Regions from separate parts of the Curtobacterium poinsettiae genome, predicted to be linked through region 2. Evidence: predicted binding sites of a transcription regulator. Region 2 holds the regulator's gene; the other holds the start of a gene.
What was found. The regulator HspR, encoded in region 2, represses chaperone genes until heat shock. The targets are predictions, from matches to a motif close to AAGTTGAGTCNNNNNGACTCAACTT.
Positions count from the first base shown of each region.

Region 1 (7,799 bases), 420 kb from region 2:
CGGCGGCGTCGAACGACCCACCGAGGGCGCCGAGGCGCGAGTCCATGCCGTCGATCCCGCGGCCCGAGCCGGCCGTGGTGCCGTCACCGGCGACGTTCTCGACCTCGAGCACCAGGTCGGCGTTCCGCCAGGTCTCCCGCACGACGACCGGGTTGCCGGGGGCGCCGTGGCGCAGGGCGTTCGTGAGCATCTCCTGCAGCACGCGGCGGGCAGCGGTGCCGGTGTCCGGGCGCAGGGCCAGCGGGACCCCGCGCACCGTGCGGTCGACGTCGACCCCGGCGTCGCGGATGCCCTGCACGATTTCCTCGAGCGACCCCGGGCCGGTCGCCTCGGCGGAGCCGTCGATGTGCCCGAGGACCTGTCGGACCTCGACCAGGGAACTCCGGGCGGTGCTCGCGATGGTGGCGCTGACCGCTCGGATGCGCGCCTCGTCGTCGAGGAACGGCACCGAGTCGGCCTGCGCGATGATGACCGCGAGCGAGTGGCCGACGACGTCGTGCACGTCGCGGGCGATGTCCGCGCGGATGCGTTCGGACTCGGCGACGTCGATGGCGCGGGTGGCGGTGGCCTCGGCCTCGGTGGCGACGGCCTCGGCACGCGATGCCGCGGCCTCGGCATCGGCACGGCGCTCCGACTCGCGGTCGCGGGAGCGGAAGGCGCGGACGGCGACCCCGCCCGCCCAGACACCGAGCAGCGCGGTCACCGGGGCGGCCATCGCCAGGAACGCCTGGTCGCGGGGACCGTTGATGAGCACGAGGAACCGGAAGCCGGTCGACGCCAGGTAGACCGTCGCCCCAGCGCCGGCGACGACCGCGAGCACACCGGAGACGACGACCTCGGTGCGGGTGCCGACGACCGCGGCGGTCCCGATCACGACGAACATCGCGAGGTCCACCAGCGACGGGCGCTCGCCGCCGCCGACCTGGATCACCCCGAGGACGACGACCATCGCCATCGCAGCGGACGGGGAGATGCGGCGCAGGGCGATCGCCACCGAGGCCGACAGCACCGCGGCGAGGCTCGCGTGCTCGAGCTCGAGGTCGATGGGCAGCAGGAAGACGAACGCCGCCAGGGCCGCCCAGGCCACGTCGACGGCGATCGACCGGGTGGCGAGCGGCCGGAGGAACCTGCCCCGTTCGGTCACGGCTCGATCATCGCATGCCGCCCACGCCGTGCAGCGCGGACCGACGTCACGCGCCCGCGGTCATGGCGGCGAGGGCGATGACGGTCGTGGTGACGATCGCGGCGCAGAGCAGCAGCGTGGCGATCGTGTGCTTCGTCGAGGACTCCATGTCACCAGACTCGTGGCGCGGAGTCGCCGGGGCATCGGGCGCAGGGGCGAAGCGCTTCGTCCCTGCGGGTGAAGCGAGGGGCGATCACCCGGTACTCGGGGATCAGACGACGACGGATCCCAGCTGCCGGTGCGCGATCGAGACGGACTCGCCGGACACCGCGTTCAGCGGCGACGACAGGAACGCGACGAGGTCGGCGATCTGCTGCGGTGTCGAGTCGCCGGGGCCACCTGGGCGGACCTCGGCGGACGGGGTGTCCGTCACGGTCCCGGGGTTGACGACGTTCACCGTGACCCCGGTGCCCGCCACGTCGTCGGCCAGGTTCTTCGCGATGACGCTCACCGCAGTGTTCCGGAGCGACGCCGTGATGTTGCCGGAGAAGTAGGCGTTCTGCCCGCTCACCACGACCACGCGACCGAACCCGGCCTCGCGCTGGGCGGGGAGCACGGCGTTCGCGACGCGGAGGAACCCGAGCGCCTTGCCGTCGATCGCGTCGAGGACCTGCTCCGGGTCGGACTTCCGGGCCGGGTCGAGGGTGCTCGCGCTCGGTGCAGCGGTCACGACCAGCACGTCTATGCGCCCGTGCCGCTCGAGGACGGCGGCGATGCCAACGTCCACCGACTCCTGCGAGGCGGTGTCGATCGGCACGCTGCCGTCGGAGTCCTCGGCGCTGCGGGAAGCGACGACGACGGTCGCCCCCTCGGTACGGAGGCGGTCGGCGACGGCGGTACCGATGTACCCCTTGCCTCCGACGACGAGTGCGACACGGTTCTTGAGTTCGAGGTCCACGCGGCCACGCTATGCCGGGACGGTGCGGTCTGCCCGCCCGTCGCGCACCGGAGCCCCCACCCGATGGCGGCAGGAGCTCCGGTGGTCAGATCTTCGTCCAACGAACTTACTCTTGAGGAATCACAAGCAAGCCGTCAGGTGTGCATGGCGGTGGGTATCGCAACGGAACGAGGTGGACGTGGGCTCACGAGCAGCTGGAAATGTCGCGACGATCATCGCCGCAGGGTGTTTGGTACTGCTCCTCGTCGTCGTCTGGCTCCGCGGACAGCAGTCGATCGGAGACGGGTTCGCGATCCCCGTCGTGTCCGTGCTCGTTCTCGGGTTCACCGGCTGCACGGTGTGGGCCGGGGTCGTCGCCTTGCGTCGACGCGGGAGAGGACGCTGACGCCCGTCTGCGCGATCTGGCTTTCCTTGAGGCGGCGCTGAGGCGGTCGCGCCGACCATCGCACACGGACCCGCTCGATCGACGGGCACCCGCTGGAGTGAAGGAGAGCCACGTGTACTTCCACAAGCAGGAACTGCAGTTCACGGCAACGCCCGACAAGCCCGACGCGATCTACGCCCGCAAGCTGCAGGAGGTGCTCGGTGGCCAGTACGGGGAGATCTCCGTCGCCATGCAGTACCAGTTCCAGGCGTGGAACATGCACATCCCCGGCAAGTACCGCGACATGGTGTTCGGCATCGGCGCCGAGGAGATGGGCCACGTCGAGATGCTCGCGACGATGATCGCGCAGCTGCTCGAGAAGTCCCCGCTCGGCATCACCGAGGACGCGCTGCAGGACGACCCCACGGTCGCCGCGATCGTCGGCGGCACCGACGTCCAGCACGCGATCGTCGCCGGTGCGGGTGCCCGTCCGGTGGACAGCAACGGCAACCCCTGGCAGGGCTCGTACATCACCGCCAGCGGCAACCTGCTCGCCGACTTCACGGCGAACGAGAACGCCGAGATGCAGGGCCGTGTGCAGGCCGCCCGGCTCTACCACATGACCGACGACCACGGCGTGCGGGACCTGCTGTCCTTCCTCATCGCCCGCGACACGATGCACCAGAACATGTGGGCGACCGCCGCCGCTGAGCTGCGCGAGCAGGGCGTCGAGGGCTTCCCCGTGCCGAGCAACTTCCCGCAGTCGAAGGAGAACCAGGAGGTCAACTACCAGTACCTCAACTTCTCCGACGGTGCCGAGGCGAAGAACGGCCCGTGGGCGAGCGGCCCCTCGTTCGACGGCAAGGGCGAGTACTCGTACCACGACGGCCCCACGACCTCGGTCCCGATGCCCCCGCCCACCCACCCCGACGTCCGGCTGTACGGCACCACCGAGCTGCCGAACGTCGTCGAGAAGACGGCCGGCCTGGTGCAGGACACGCTGCACAAGGAGTAGTCCCGCAACCCACGGAACGACGGGAGGCCCGGCGCACGACGTGCACCGGGCCTCCTGTCCGTCAGCGGGTCACCGCACCGACGGGGTGGACCCGCCCACGGTCATCAGCGCCCCCGTCTCGGGTTCTTCGTCACGCGGCGCCTCGAAGATGCCCGAGTAGGCGCGGACGGCACTCCACCCCGCGATCAGCAGGGCCGTGCCGAGCACCGACGCGACCCAGGGCGCCAGGAGCGACTGCTCGAACAGCCGGGGCGCGGCGACCCAGGCCAGGAACGTGCCGGTCAGGCTGCCGGTGGCCCCGAGGAGCACGGCGGTGCGCCGGTCCAGGCTCGTCAGTGCGAGCGCCGCGGTGACGACGAGGACCGCGACCACCGCGTGCAGCAGGACGGACGTCATCGCTCAGCTCCTCACCCGGCGGCGGTGCCGGAACCGGCGGCACCGGAACCGACCGCGAGCTGCTCGGACCCGCCACCGACGGTGACGGCGATCTTGCGCGGCTTCGCGGACTCCTTGACGGGGATCGTGACGCTGAGCACGCCGTTGTCGTACCCGGCGGTGATGCGCTCGGCGTCGAGGCCGTCGCCGAGCGTCAGCTGCCGGACGTACGTGCCGGGCTGGCGCTCACGGGTGAGCCACTGCGAGCCCTCGGGCGCGCCCAGGGTGCGCTCGGCGCGGATGGTCAGGACGGAACCGTCCACGTCGATGTCGACCGAGCCCGGGTCGATGCCGGGCAGGTCGACGTCGAGGACGTAGTGGTCCCCGGTGCGGTACAGGTCCATCGGCATCGAGCGCGGGCCGGCGGCGGTGCCGAGGAGCGAACCCGCGAGTCGGTCGAGCTCGCGGAACGGATCGAAGTTCATCGTCATCGAAATCAACTCCTTCGTGGTTCTCGTTGAGTCCCCTCGACTCAACTGCCACCGTTTTAGCACTCGACCCTGGCGAGTGCCAAAAGAACGCTCAGAGGAAGCCGAGAACCACGCAGCGCGCAAAACGTACACAGCGCGAATGGTTCGTTGAACTGACCGTTCACTGTGTGAAAGAGTTCAGCCGTCCGAACGGGACACACGGCAAGCAAGAAGGGCGGGACAGGACATGCACAGCACGTACTCCGGGATGCCTCGGGTCGCGACGATCGGCAGCAGCCACACGCGCGTCGGCCTCACCGACCCGGCGGTCATCGACGCGTACGTCGCGCGTCGCATCCAGGACCCCTCGCTGCTCGCCGGTCGCTCCGAGCCGTCCTACGCGGACTTCTTCACCACGCCTGCCGTATAGCAAGGAGCGCATGACCCCATGCCGTTGACCGTCGTCCGTCGAGAGCACGTCCACCTCTACACCCGCGAACCCGAGTCGCGGGCCGCGAAGACCGCCGTCGACGCGTTGCTCCGCCTGCAGCACGCCGAGGACCAGCAGATCGAGTCCGCCCGCATCGACAGCGGCCTGACGAAGAACGAGTTCCTCGCCGTCCGGTACCTGCTGCAGGCCCACCGGGACGGCCGCACGACGGGCCCGAAGGACCTGGCCGTCATGCTCGCCGTCTCGAACGCGTCGGTCACCAAGATCGTCGACGGGCTCGTGCAGAAGGGGCTGCTGTCCCGCGCGGCGCACCCCACGGACCGCCGTGCGCAGGTGCTCGCCCCCACGGACCAGGCCACCGAGAAGATCGACGCCTCGTACGCACGGTTCCACGAGGCCGTCGTCCAGGTGCTCGAGCAGCTGCCCGACGCGGACAACGCCGTCCTCGCCGACTCGCTCACGAAGATCGTCGACGCGCTCGCCGCGGGCTCGCCCGCGCCGGTCGACGAGTACACGGTCGACGACCAGGACTGACGCGAGCGCGCCCGGCTGACGCGACCCGACGGGTGCGGCGCGACCGCGATGCGGACGGGAGGCCCGTGGTGCGCCCGCCACGGGCCTCCCGTCCGACGGTGGCGTAAAAACCTTCCAACGGTAAGTTGGGTGCATGACCCACCCCGCGGACGACGCCGACGCGGCCCAGCCGCGCCGCGGCGGGTACCGCAAGGGCGCCGAGCGGCGCACCCAGATCCTCGACGAGATGATCCGCATGGTCGCGGAACAGGGGGTCGACGCTTCGTCGCTCCGTTCCGTGGCCGAGGCCCTCGGGATCACGCACGCGGCACTCCGCCACTACTTCCCGAGCCGCGACGAACTGCTGCTCGCCGTCTACCGGGAGCACGAGGTCCGCGAGCAGGGCGCACCCGACCGGATGAAGTCGGCGATCGGCGACATGCGCGAGAGCGCGTCGCGCAACCGTGCCGTGCCGGGGCTGGTGCAGCTGTACACGACCCTCGCCGCCGACGCGGTGCAGGAAGGCCACCCGGCCACGCGCGACTTCATGCGCGAACGCTTCGCCCGGCTGCGCGCCGAACTCGCCGTGCTCATCGAGGCGGACCAGGCGAGCGGACGGATCCGCACCGACCTGGACCCGGTCGACCTGGCGAGCCTGAGCATCGCGGCGTCCGACGGGCTGCAGGTGCAGTGGCTGCTCGACCCCGACGCCGTCGACGGTGAACGGGTGCTGCGGTTGCTGGAGCAGCTGGTCCCGCCGGTGCGCTGAGCGGCCAGGGGTACGGCCAGACTGCCGGTGGCACAGCGACCGGCCGGTAGAAGGGCAGCATGACCACTTCCACGCGCACCCCGCTCGGCGTCACGCTCGTCGACGGGGGCGCCAACGTCGCCCTGTTCTCGAGCACCGCCGAGCGCGTCGAGTTCTGCACCTTCGACGACGACGGCACCGAGCACCGCACCGAGCTCCGCAACCGCACCGGCTACACCTTCCACGACGTCGTGCCCGGCGTGGCCGTCGGCACCCGCTACGGCTTCCGCGTGCACGGCGCGTGGGACCCGGCGAACGGCCTGCGTCACAACGGCGCGAAGCTCCTGCTCGACCCCTACGCCACCGCGATCGACGGCGAGTACGAGTGGGGCCAGGCGCTCTTCGGTCACGACATGAACGACCCCGAGCAGCTCGACGACACCGACTCGGCCGGCGCGATGCCCAAGTCCGTCGTCGCCGACCGGTCCTTCGACTGGGACGGCGACAGCCTGCTGCGGACCCCGCTCACCGAAACCGTCGTGTACGAGGTGCACGTCAAGGGCTTCACGAAGCAGCACCCGGACGTCCCCGAGGAGATCCGCGGCACCTACGCCGGCATGGCCCACCCGGCGGCGATCAAGCACCTGACCGACCTCGGCGTCACCGCGGTCGAGCTGCTGCCGACGCACCAGTTCGTGCAGGACTCGACGCTGCTCGACAAGGGGCTCCGCAACTACTGGGGCTACAACAGCATCGGCTTCTTCGCGCCGCACGACGAGTACTCGTCCTCGGGCACCGCCGGGCAGCAGGTCGCCGAGTTCAAGTCGATGGTCAAGGCCCTGCACGCCGCGGGACTCGAGGTCATCATGGACGTCGTCTACAACCACACCGCCGAGGGCAACCACATGGGCCCGACGCTGTCGTTCAAGGGGATCGACAACCAGTCGTACTACCGGCTGGTCGAGGGTGACGAGGCGAACTACTTCGACACCACCGGCACCGGCAACAGCCTGAACGTCGGACACCCGGCAGCGCTCGGGCTGATCATGGACTCGCTCCGCTACTGGGTCGAGGAGATGCACGTCGACGGCTTCCGGTTCGACCTGGCCACGACCCTCACCCGCCAGGACGGCGAGGCCGAGAAGCACTCCGCGTTCCTCGACATCATCCACCAGGACCCCGTGCTGCGCGAGGTCAAGATGATCGCCGAGCCGTGGGACACCGCCGGCTACCAGGTGGGCGGGTTCCCGGCCGACTGGTCCGAGTGGAACGGCAAGTACCGCGACGACCTGCGCTCCTTCTGGCGTGGTGACGAGGGTGCGCTGGGCGACGCCGTCCAGCGGGTCCTGGGCAGCCCGGACGTCTACGAGGGGTCGCGCCGATCACCGCTCTGCTCGGTCGACTTCGTCACCGCCCACGACGGTTTCACCCTGGCCGACCTGACGATGTACGCCGACAAGCACAACGAGGCCAACGGCGAGGACAACAACGACGGCGAGAGCGACAACACCTCGTTCAACGGCGGCATCGAGGGCCCGACCGACGACGGCGCGGTGAACGACTACCGCGACCGGCAGCGCCGCAACTTCCTCGGCACCCTGCTGCTCTCCGCCGGCGTCCCGATGATCCTGGGTGGCGACGAACTCGCCCGGTCGCAGGGCGGCAACAACAACGCGTACTGCCAGGACGACGAGATCTCGTGGTTCGACTGGGCCGCCGCCGACAACGACCTGCTCGCCTTCACCACGGCGGCGATCGCGTTCCGTCGACAGCACCGGGCAC
Region 1 is NZ_CP178434.1:50,706-58,504, forward strand. Features, by position in the region: gene ACL00U_RS00215 (sensor histidine kinase) at 1-1,144, opposite strand, end outside; gene ACL00U_RS00220 (SDR family NAD(P)-dependent oxidoreductase) at 1,395-2,081, opposite strand; gene ACL00U_RS00225 (manganese catalase family protein) at 2,579-3,460, shown strand; gene ACL00U_RS00230 (hypothetical protein) at 3,530-3,856, opposite strand; gene ACL00U_RS00235 (Hsp20/alpha crystallin family protein) at 3,868-4,326, opposite strand; gene ACL00U_RS00240 (hypothetical protein) at 4,553-4,735, shown strand; gene ACL00U_RS00245 (MarR family winged helix-turn-helix transcriptional regulator) at 4,754-5,290, shown strand; gene ACL00U_RS00250 (TetR/AcrR family transcriptional regulator) at 5,424-6,038, shown strand; gene glgX (glycogen debranching protein GlgX) at 6,098-7,799, shown strand, end outside.
Region 1: ACL00U_RS00235 (Hsp20/alpha crystallin family protein) is a predicted target of HspR. The motif match lies at 4,350-4,374, and genes of this name have one in related genera.

Region 2 (7,799 bases):
TCGGCTTCGGTGTCTTCCAGATCGACCCCTCCGAGACGAAGGCCGCCACGCTGGCTGCGCTCGAGGTCGGCTACCGCCACATCGACACCGCCGAGATGTACGGCAACGAGAAGGAGGTCGGTGAGGCGATCGCTGCGTCCGGCATCCCGCGTGAGGAGATCTTCGTCACCTCGAAGCTCAACAACGGCTTCCACGACCCCGAGGCTGCGCTGGAGAACGGCAAGAAGTCGGCCGAGCTGCTCGGCGGCTACACCGACCTCTTCCTCATCCACTGGCCCCTGCCCACCGTCTCGGACTTCGTGCCGACGTGGAAGGCCTTCGAGGAGCTCTACGCCGCCGGTACCGCCCGGTCGATCGGTGTCTCGAACTTCCAGACCAACCACCTCAACCGCCTCGCCGCCGAGACGACCATCACCCCGGCCGTGAACCAGATCGAGGTGCACCCGTACCTGGCGCAGGACGAACTCCGCGCCTACAACCGTGAGCACGGCATCGCGACCGAGGCGTGGTCCCCGATCGCGCAGGGCCTCGTGCTCGACGACGAGACCATCACCCGCATCGCCTCGTCGGTCGGCAAGTCCCCGGCGCAGGTCGTCCTCCGTTGGCACATCCAGCGCGGCGACATCGTGTTCCCGAAGTCCGTCACGCGCGCCCGCGTCGAGGAGAACTTCGCGATCTTCGACTTCGAGCTCTCGGACGAGGACATGACGGACATCACCGGCCTCGACAAGGGCCACCGCACGGGTCCCGACCCCGACACGTTCGACTACGTGCCGGCCTGATCGATCCCAGCACAGCAGCACGTCGCGAGAGCCGTCCGGGTCAGCCCGGGCGGCTCTCGCCGTCCGTAGCCGTCAGCGGTTCGTCGCGACCGAGGCCGTCACGGTGAACTTCGGGGTCCTGACGACCTCGCGGGTCGGCCCGACCAGGCGCGAGAGGACCGGCCGGTAGCGCAGGTGCGTGTTCCAGACGCACCACAGTTCACCGCCGGCCTGGAGGATCGTGGCCGCGTTCCGGAACATCGCCTCGGCGGTGTCCGTGGTCACCGCCGTGTCCGCGTGGAACGGCGGGTTGCACAGCACCAGCTGCGCGGACCCCTCGGCGAGCTCGTCGCCCGCGTCGGTCCGCAGCACCGTCACCCGGTCGGCGACCCCGTTGGCCTCCGCCGTCGCGCGCGTCGACTCCACCGCGATCCGCGACACGTCGGTGGCGACCACGCGGACGTTCGGTCGGCGCAGCGCGGTCGCCGCTGCGATCACGCCGTTGCCACTCCCCAGGTCCACGACCGTGCGCGCGGTGGGGACCGCTCGGTCCATCGCGTCGAGGAGCACCCGCGTGCCCTGGTCGAGCGACGTCCCCGCGAACACGCCACCGTGCGCGACCAGGGTCATGCCGAGGTCGTCGACGTGCACCGACCGGGGCCAGGGGTTCGTGGTCGCGGCACGGGTGGCCTGGGCGCGGAGCGGGTCCTGCGCGATGAGCAGCCGCGACTTGCCCCGGCCACGCGAGGCAGTGACGTCGCCGAACGACCGGCGCAGCACGTCGTTCTGCGACAGGTTCATGTACTTGACGTTGCCGCCGCAGAGCAACACGACGTCGGGCGCGGCGAACCGGGCGACGGCGCGGGCGATCTCGTCCAGTCGGTCGTGCGACTTCGACAGCCGCAGCACGACCAGCCGGACGTCGCGGAACGCAGCCTCGAACGAGTCGGGGTGGTGGAACCCACGGAGTCCGAAGGTGCCGGCGTTGGCCTCGAGTGCGCGCTCCCCCACCAGGGAGTCCTGGACGACCCGGATGTCGCTCGCGCCGTACTGCGTGATGAGGCCGAGCGTCAGCACCCCGTGCCGATCATCGACGACCGCGACCTCGCCCGGCTGCCGGAGCGCGTCGCCGTGCACGTGCGGTGCCTCGTCGATGAGGAACCGGTCCGTGCCGTCGATCGCGATGAGGTCCGGCGCGGCGTCGTCGCGTCGGCGGAAGAAGTCGGCGAAGTCTGGCACCGCGTCAGCGTACCCGGCGACAGCCCGCGGCGAAGCGCATGGTGATTGCACTCGCGATATCAACAGCCTGTGTATTTCACATGTCAATACACTGGGAGTCCCCCCACCAGAAGGAGCCCTCAATGGCATCCACATCGTTCCGGAGCGCCGCGGTCGTCTGCGGCGTCCTCACCGCTTCCCTCGGCTTCGGCTTGCTGACGCCCGCGGCCGCCACCGCTGCCACCGCCACTCCCGCAGCCGCCTCGTCGTCGGACTCCACCGTGCAGGAGACTCTTCCGGACTTCGATTCCATCCCCGTCGATCCCTCGCTGGAGGCACTGCGCTTCTCCATCGACTGGAGCACCCCGTGGTCATCCCGCATCGTCGGCGGACGAGCCGGTGGTGGCGACGACGTCTGGCTCGTCAGCGGCAACCAGGTGTACGACCGGAGCACCACCGGCATCTTCTTCCTCGTCGTGCAGGACCGCCACAAGGACGAACCGCTCGAAGCGATCCGCGTCCACACCGCCGCCGACGGCACCCAGACCCGCGGCGAGCGCATCCCGATCCCGCGCACCATCAAGGTCGACGGACTGCAGCAGGAGCAGAACACGTTCACGCCCGGCACCAACCACTTCGCCGGCAGCGCGACTGCCGGCGCGACCATCGTGGCGGAGGACACCACGTCGGGCGCCACCCTGTTCACGACCGAGGTGAGCGGAGCCCGCAACGGGACCGGCACCTGGAGCGCCGACGCCGACCTCACCGACGCCGACCACGTGATCACCCTCACCCAGACGACGACCGACGGCCGGACGAACGAGCTCCGCGACGTCCGGTTCTCGCCGGCGGCATCGGACGCGCCGACCGCACCCACGGTCGTGCAGAAGGGGCGCGTCCTCGACGGGTCGTTCGTCGTGGCGGGTTCCGTCGCTGAGGACGTGGACTCGGTCGTCGTGCAGGACGAAGCCGGCTCCACCATCGCCGACGCCCGCCTCGGCGAGACCGGCTACTCTGCTCGGCTCCCGCAGGACCGCGTCGGCTCCACGGTCTACGTCGTCGGACGCACTGCCGACGGCACCTCGTCGCCCCGTGTGCCCGTCGCACTCGAGCAGCTGCCGATCGACCCGACTGCCGCCGCACCGTCCCTCCGGTCCGTGTTCGTCCACCCGGACGGGCGCGTCCAGGTGGTCGGGGAGCACGACGACGCTCCTGGACTCTGGATCCTCGACGGCGACCGGGTCGTCGGGCACGCCACCAGCGCCGATGCCGTGTGGAGCTACACGATCGCCGCCGCCGCGACCGGCAAGCAGCTCGACATGGTCAACCTGGTCTTCGACGGCCGCGACTTCAGCGGGACGTCCGAGCGCGTGGCGCTCCCCCGCCTCCTGCGGGTCGAGGGCCTCGCGGACGAGAACGACTACACACCGGGCAAGCGGGCGTTCGCCGGCACCGCCGAGGCGGGCGCGACGATCACCGCGACCGACCAGCGCGGCCAGCGACTCTTCGAGACGAAGGCAGACGGTGCCCGGTCGGGCGTGGGCACCTGGGACGCCACCGCGGACCTGACCAGCAAGGACGGGTACGAGGTCACGTTCACGCAGACCACCGCCGACGGACGCTCCTCGGTGATGCGCGACATCGCCTTCACCACCGAAGACGACGCCGTCGCACCGCTCGTGGTCACGTCCCCCGGGATGAACGGCACCGCCACCGGCCCCCGCCCCACCTTCACCGGCACGGGCCAGGCCGGGTCCACGATCGAGATCCGCGGCACCTCGCGCGTCGTCGGGACCGCCGAGGTCAACGCCGACGGCAAGTGGAGCGCCACGTCGAGCATCGACCTCGGCCGCGGCAGCTACGCCCTCACCGCGAAGCAGACCACCACCGGCAACGCCACCAGCGAAGCCCCCGTCCGCTTCTCCGTCACCGCCACGGCAGCGCCGTTGACGGTCACGTCCCCCGGGATGAACGGCACCACCACCGGACCCCGCCCCACCTTCACCGGCACCGGCCAGGCCGGCTCGACGATCGAGATCCGCGGCACCTCCCGCGTCGTCGCGACCGCCGAGGTCAACGCCGACGGCAAGTGGAGCGTGGCGTCGAACATCGACCTCGGCCGTGGCAGCTACGCCCTCACCGCGAAGCAGACCACGCCCGGCAACGCCACCAGCGAGCTCCCCGTCCGCTTCACCGTCAAGTAAGCCACACAGCCCACACAGAACGCCCCCGGTGACCACTCGGTCACCGGGGGCGTTCGCCTGTCGATCCCCGTCAGCGCGGTCCGCGGTACAGGACGATCTGCGTGTTCCGCTGCGGCCGCGACCCCGCCTTGAGCGAGATCGCCGCACCACTCGCGGTGGCGGCGAAGACCCGCGCACCGGGCCGGTTGATGAGCTGGTCGGCCAACGCCGACTCGAGTTCGCGCACCCGGTCGCGCAGCGCCTTGTTCTCGTTCTCCAGGTCGAGCACCCGCCGGATCCCCTCCAGCGACACCCCCTCGGAGCCGAGTCGCGCGATCTCGCGCAACTGCACGACATCGCGCATCGAGTACCGCCGCGACCCACCCCGGGTGCGACCCGGCACGACCAGGCCGAGCCGGTCGTACTGCCGCAGCGTCTGCGGGTGCATCTCGGCGAGCTCCGCAGCGACCGCGATCGCGAAGACGGGCGAGTTCTCGTCCATGTCGGTCATGGCGCGTTCCTTTCCGTCGTCCGCGTGGGGTGGAAACCAGCCTGGAGGAACGGCGAGCGTCCGTCAGGAAGCCGCGCCGTTCCTCCAGGCCGGGTCTACTGCATTGCGTGCGCGACGCTAGTCGCGCGCCTTGGCGAGGAGGTCCTCGCGGGGGTTCTCGTCGGGCAGCGCAGCCGCAAGTGCCTCGACGGCCTCGCGCTGCTTGTCCGACAGGTGCGACGGCACCGCGACCTGGACGGTCGCGAGCAGGTCGCCCGTGCCGTTCTTCGTCGTGACGCCGCGGCCCTTGACGCGCAGGACGCGACCCGACGGCGTGCCGGGGGCGACCTTGAGCTTCACGGGCGAACCGCCGAGCGTCGGGACCTCGATCGTCGCGCCGAGCGCTGCCTCGGTGAACGTCACGGGGACGTCCACGCGCAGGTTGAGCCCGTCGCGCTCGAACACCGGGTGCTTCCGCACCGACACGGCGACCACGAGGTCACCGGCCTCTCCGCCATCGGGCGAGGGCTCGCCGCGGCCGCGCAGACGGATCTTCTGACCGTCGGCGACGCCCGCGGGGATGCGGACGTTCACCGGTCGGCCGTTGCCCTGCGACAGCTTGACGGTGTCACCGGCGATCGCCGTGGTGAAGTCGAGGGTCGTCGACGCCGTGACGTCGCGGCCCTTCGTCGGCCCGCCGAAACCGCGGTAGCCGCCGGAGGTCTGGCCGAAGCCGCCACCTCCGCCGAACATCCCGCCGAGGATGTCCTCGAATCCACCGGCACCGCCGGGGCCACCCTGGCCGAAGCGGACACGCTGTCCGCCGCCGCCCTGCTGCCCGAACATCCCGCCGAAGACGTCCTCGAAGCCGCCCTGGCCCCCGCCGCCCGCTGTGAAGCGGGCGCCGGAGCCCATGGCGCGGACCTGGTCGTACTCCTGGCGCTGCTCCTTGTCGGAGAGCACCGAGTACGCCTCGCTGATCTCCTTGAAGCGGTTCTCGGCGGCGGCGTCACCCGGGTTGGAGTCCGGGTGGAACTGCCGCGCGAGCTTCCGGTACGTCTTCTTCAGCTCGGCGTCGGAGGCGTCCTTGGACACGCCGAGGACCTTGTAGAAGTCCTTGTCGAACCAATCCTGACTGGCCATGGATCACCTGCCTTCTTCTGTCGTCACCGTGGGGACCCGGCTCAGGCCGGGACCGCCACCGCGACCTTGGCCGCGCGGAGGACGCGCTCACCGAGCTTGTAGCCCGGCTCGACGACGTCCGCGACGGTCTGTCCGGTGGCGCCCGGGGTGGGGAGCTGGACGATCGCCTCGTGGATGTTCGGGTCGAACGCCTCGCCCTTCTCGCCGATCTGCACGAGCTTGAACTTCTCGAAGCCCCCGCGGATCTTCTGGCCGATGACCTGCATCGGCCCCTCGGCGAGGTCACCGTGGGCCTCGGCCCGGGTGAGGTCGTCGAGCGCCGGCAGCAGGGCCCGCACCACTTCGGCGATGGCGACCTCGCGGTTGGCCTCCCGGTCACGCTCGACGCGCTTCCGGAAGTTCACCAGCTCGGCCTGCGCACGGAGCATGTCCGCACGCATCTCCGCGACGAGGTCGCGGTCCTCGGTGCTGAGCTTGTCCTCGGCGATGCCGCGGGCCGCGTCGGCGAGCAGCGCTTCGTCCTCCGGGGAGAGGTCGTTCGCTGCATCGGCCGCCGGGCCCCCGGCGGCGGGGCCGTCCGTCGGTACTTCGACGTCGGGCCCCTCCGCCTCGATGAGGTCCTCGGGCTCGGCCGCGTTCGTGGCGTCGCCCTCGACCTGGGGCTCGTCCTCGTGGGGCGCGTTGTCCTTGGGATCCGTCATCGTTACTTCTTGTCCTTGTCGTCCTCGTCGTCCACGACCTCGGCGTCGACGATGTCCTCGTCGTCGGCCGGCTGCTCACCCGCGGGCTGCTCGCCACCGGCGGCGCCGGCTGCTGCGTCCTGCTGGCTGTAGATGGCCTGGCCGAGCTTGCCCTGCGACTCGTTGAGCTTGTCGAAGGCGGTCTTCACGGCGTCGTCGTCCTCGCCCGCAAGAGCGGACTTGAGCGCGTCGACATCGGCCTGCACCTCGGACTTGACGTCCGCGGGGAGCTTCTCGTCGTTCTCCTTGATGAGCTTCTCGATCGAGTAGACGAGCTGCTCGGCCTGGTTGCGACGCTCGTTGGCCTCGCGACGTGCCTTGTCCTCGGCGGCGTGCTCCTCGGCTTCGCGGACCATGCGCTCGATGTCCTCCTTCGGCAGCGACGAGCCGCCGGAGATGACCATCGACTGCTCCTTGCCGGTGCCCTTGTCCTTGGCGGACACGTGCACGATGCCGTTGGCGTCGATGTCGAAGGTGACCTCGACCTGCGGCACGCCACGGGGAGCCGGGGCGATGCCGGTGAGCTCGAAGGTGCCGAGCGGCTTGTTGTCGCGGGTGAACTCGCGCTCGCCCTGGAAGACCTGGATGGCGACCGACGGCTGGTTGTCGTCAGCGGTCGTGAAGGTCTCGCTCCGCTTGGTCGGGATCGCGGTGTTGCGGTCGATGAGCTTCGTCATCAGGCCGCCCTTGGTCTCGATGCCGAGCGACAGCGGCGTGACGTCGATGAGCAGGACGTCCTTGCGCTCGCCCTTCAGCACACCGGCCTGCAGCGCGGCACCGACTGCGACGACCTCGTCCGGGTTGACGCCCTGGTTCGGGGACTTGCCACCGGTCAGCGACTTGACGACCTCGGCCACGGCGGGCATACGGGTCGAGCCACCGACGAGCACCACGTGCGCGATGTCGTTGACCGAGACACCGGCTTCCTTGATGACGTCGTTGAACGGCTTCTTGGTGCGGTCGAGCAGGTCGGAGGTCATCTGCTCGAACTGTGCGCGCGAGATGGTCTCGTCCAGGTTCAGCGGGCCCTCGGCGGTGAGCGTCAGGTACGGGAGCTGGATGTTCGCCGACATCTGCGACGACAGCTCCTTCTTGGCCTGCTCAGCCGCTTCCTTCAGACGCTGCTTGGCGATCTTGTCCGTGGACAGGTCGACGCCGTGCTCGTCCTTGAACTTCTTGACCAGGTAGTCGACGATGCGCTGGTCCCAGTCGTCACCACCGAGGCGGTTGTCACCGGAGGTCGCGCGGACCTGGATCGTCGAGA
Region 2 is NZ_CP178434.1:465,964-473,762, reverse strand. Features, by position in the region: gene ACL00U_RS02295 (aldo/keto reductase) at 1-782, shown strand, start outside; gene ACL00U_RS02290 (class I SAM-dependent methyltransferase) at 855-2,000, opposite strand; gene ACL00U_RS02285 (Ig-like domain-containing protein) at 2,123-4,183, shown strand; gene ACL00U_RS02280 (heat shock protein transcriptional repressor HspR) at 4,254-4,664, opposite strand; gene ACL00U_RS02275 (DnaJ C-terminal domain-containing protein) at 4,791-5,795, opposite strand; gene ACL00U_RS02270 (nucleotide exchange factor GrpE) at 5,837-6,496, opposite strand; gene dnaK (molecular chaperone DnaK) at 6,499-7,799, opposite strand, start outside.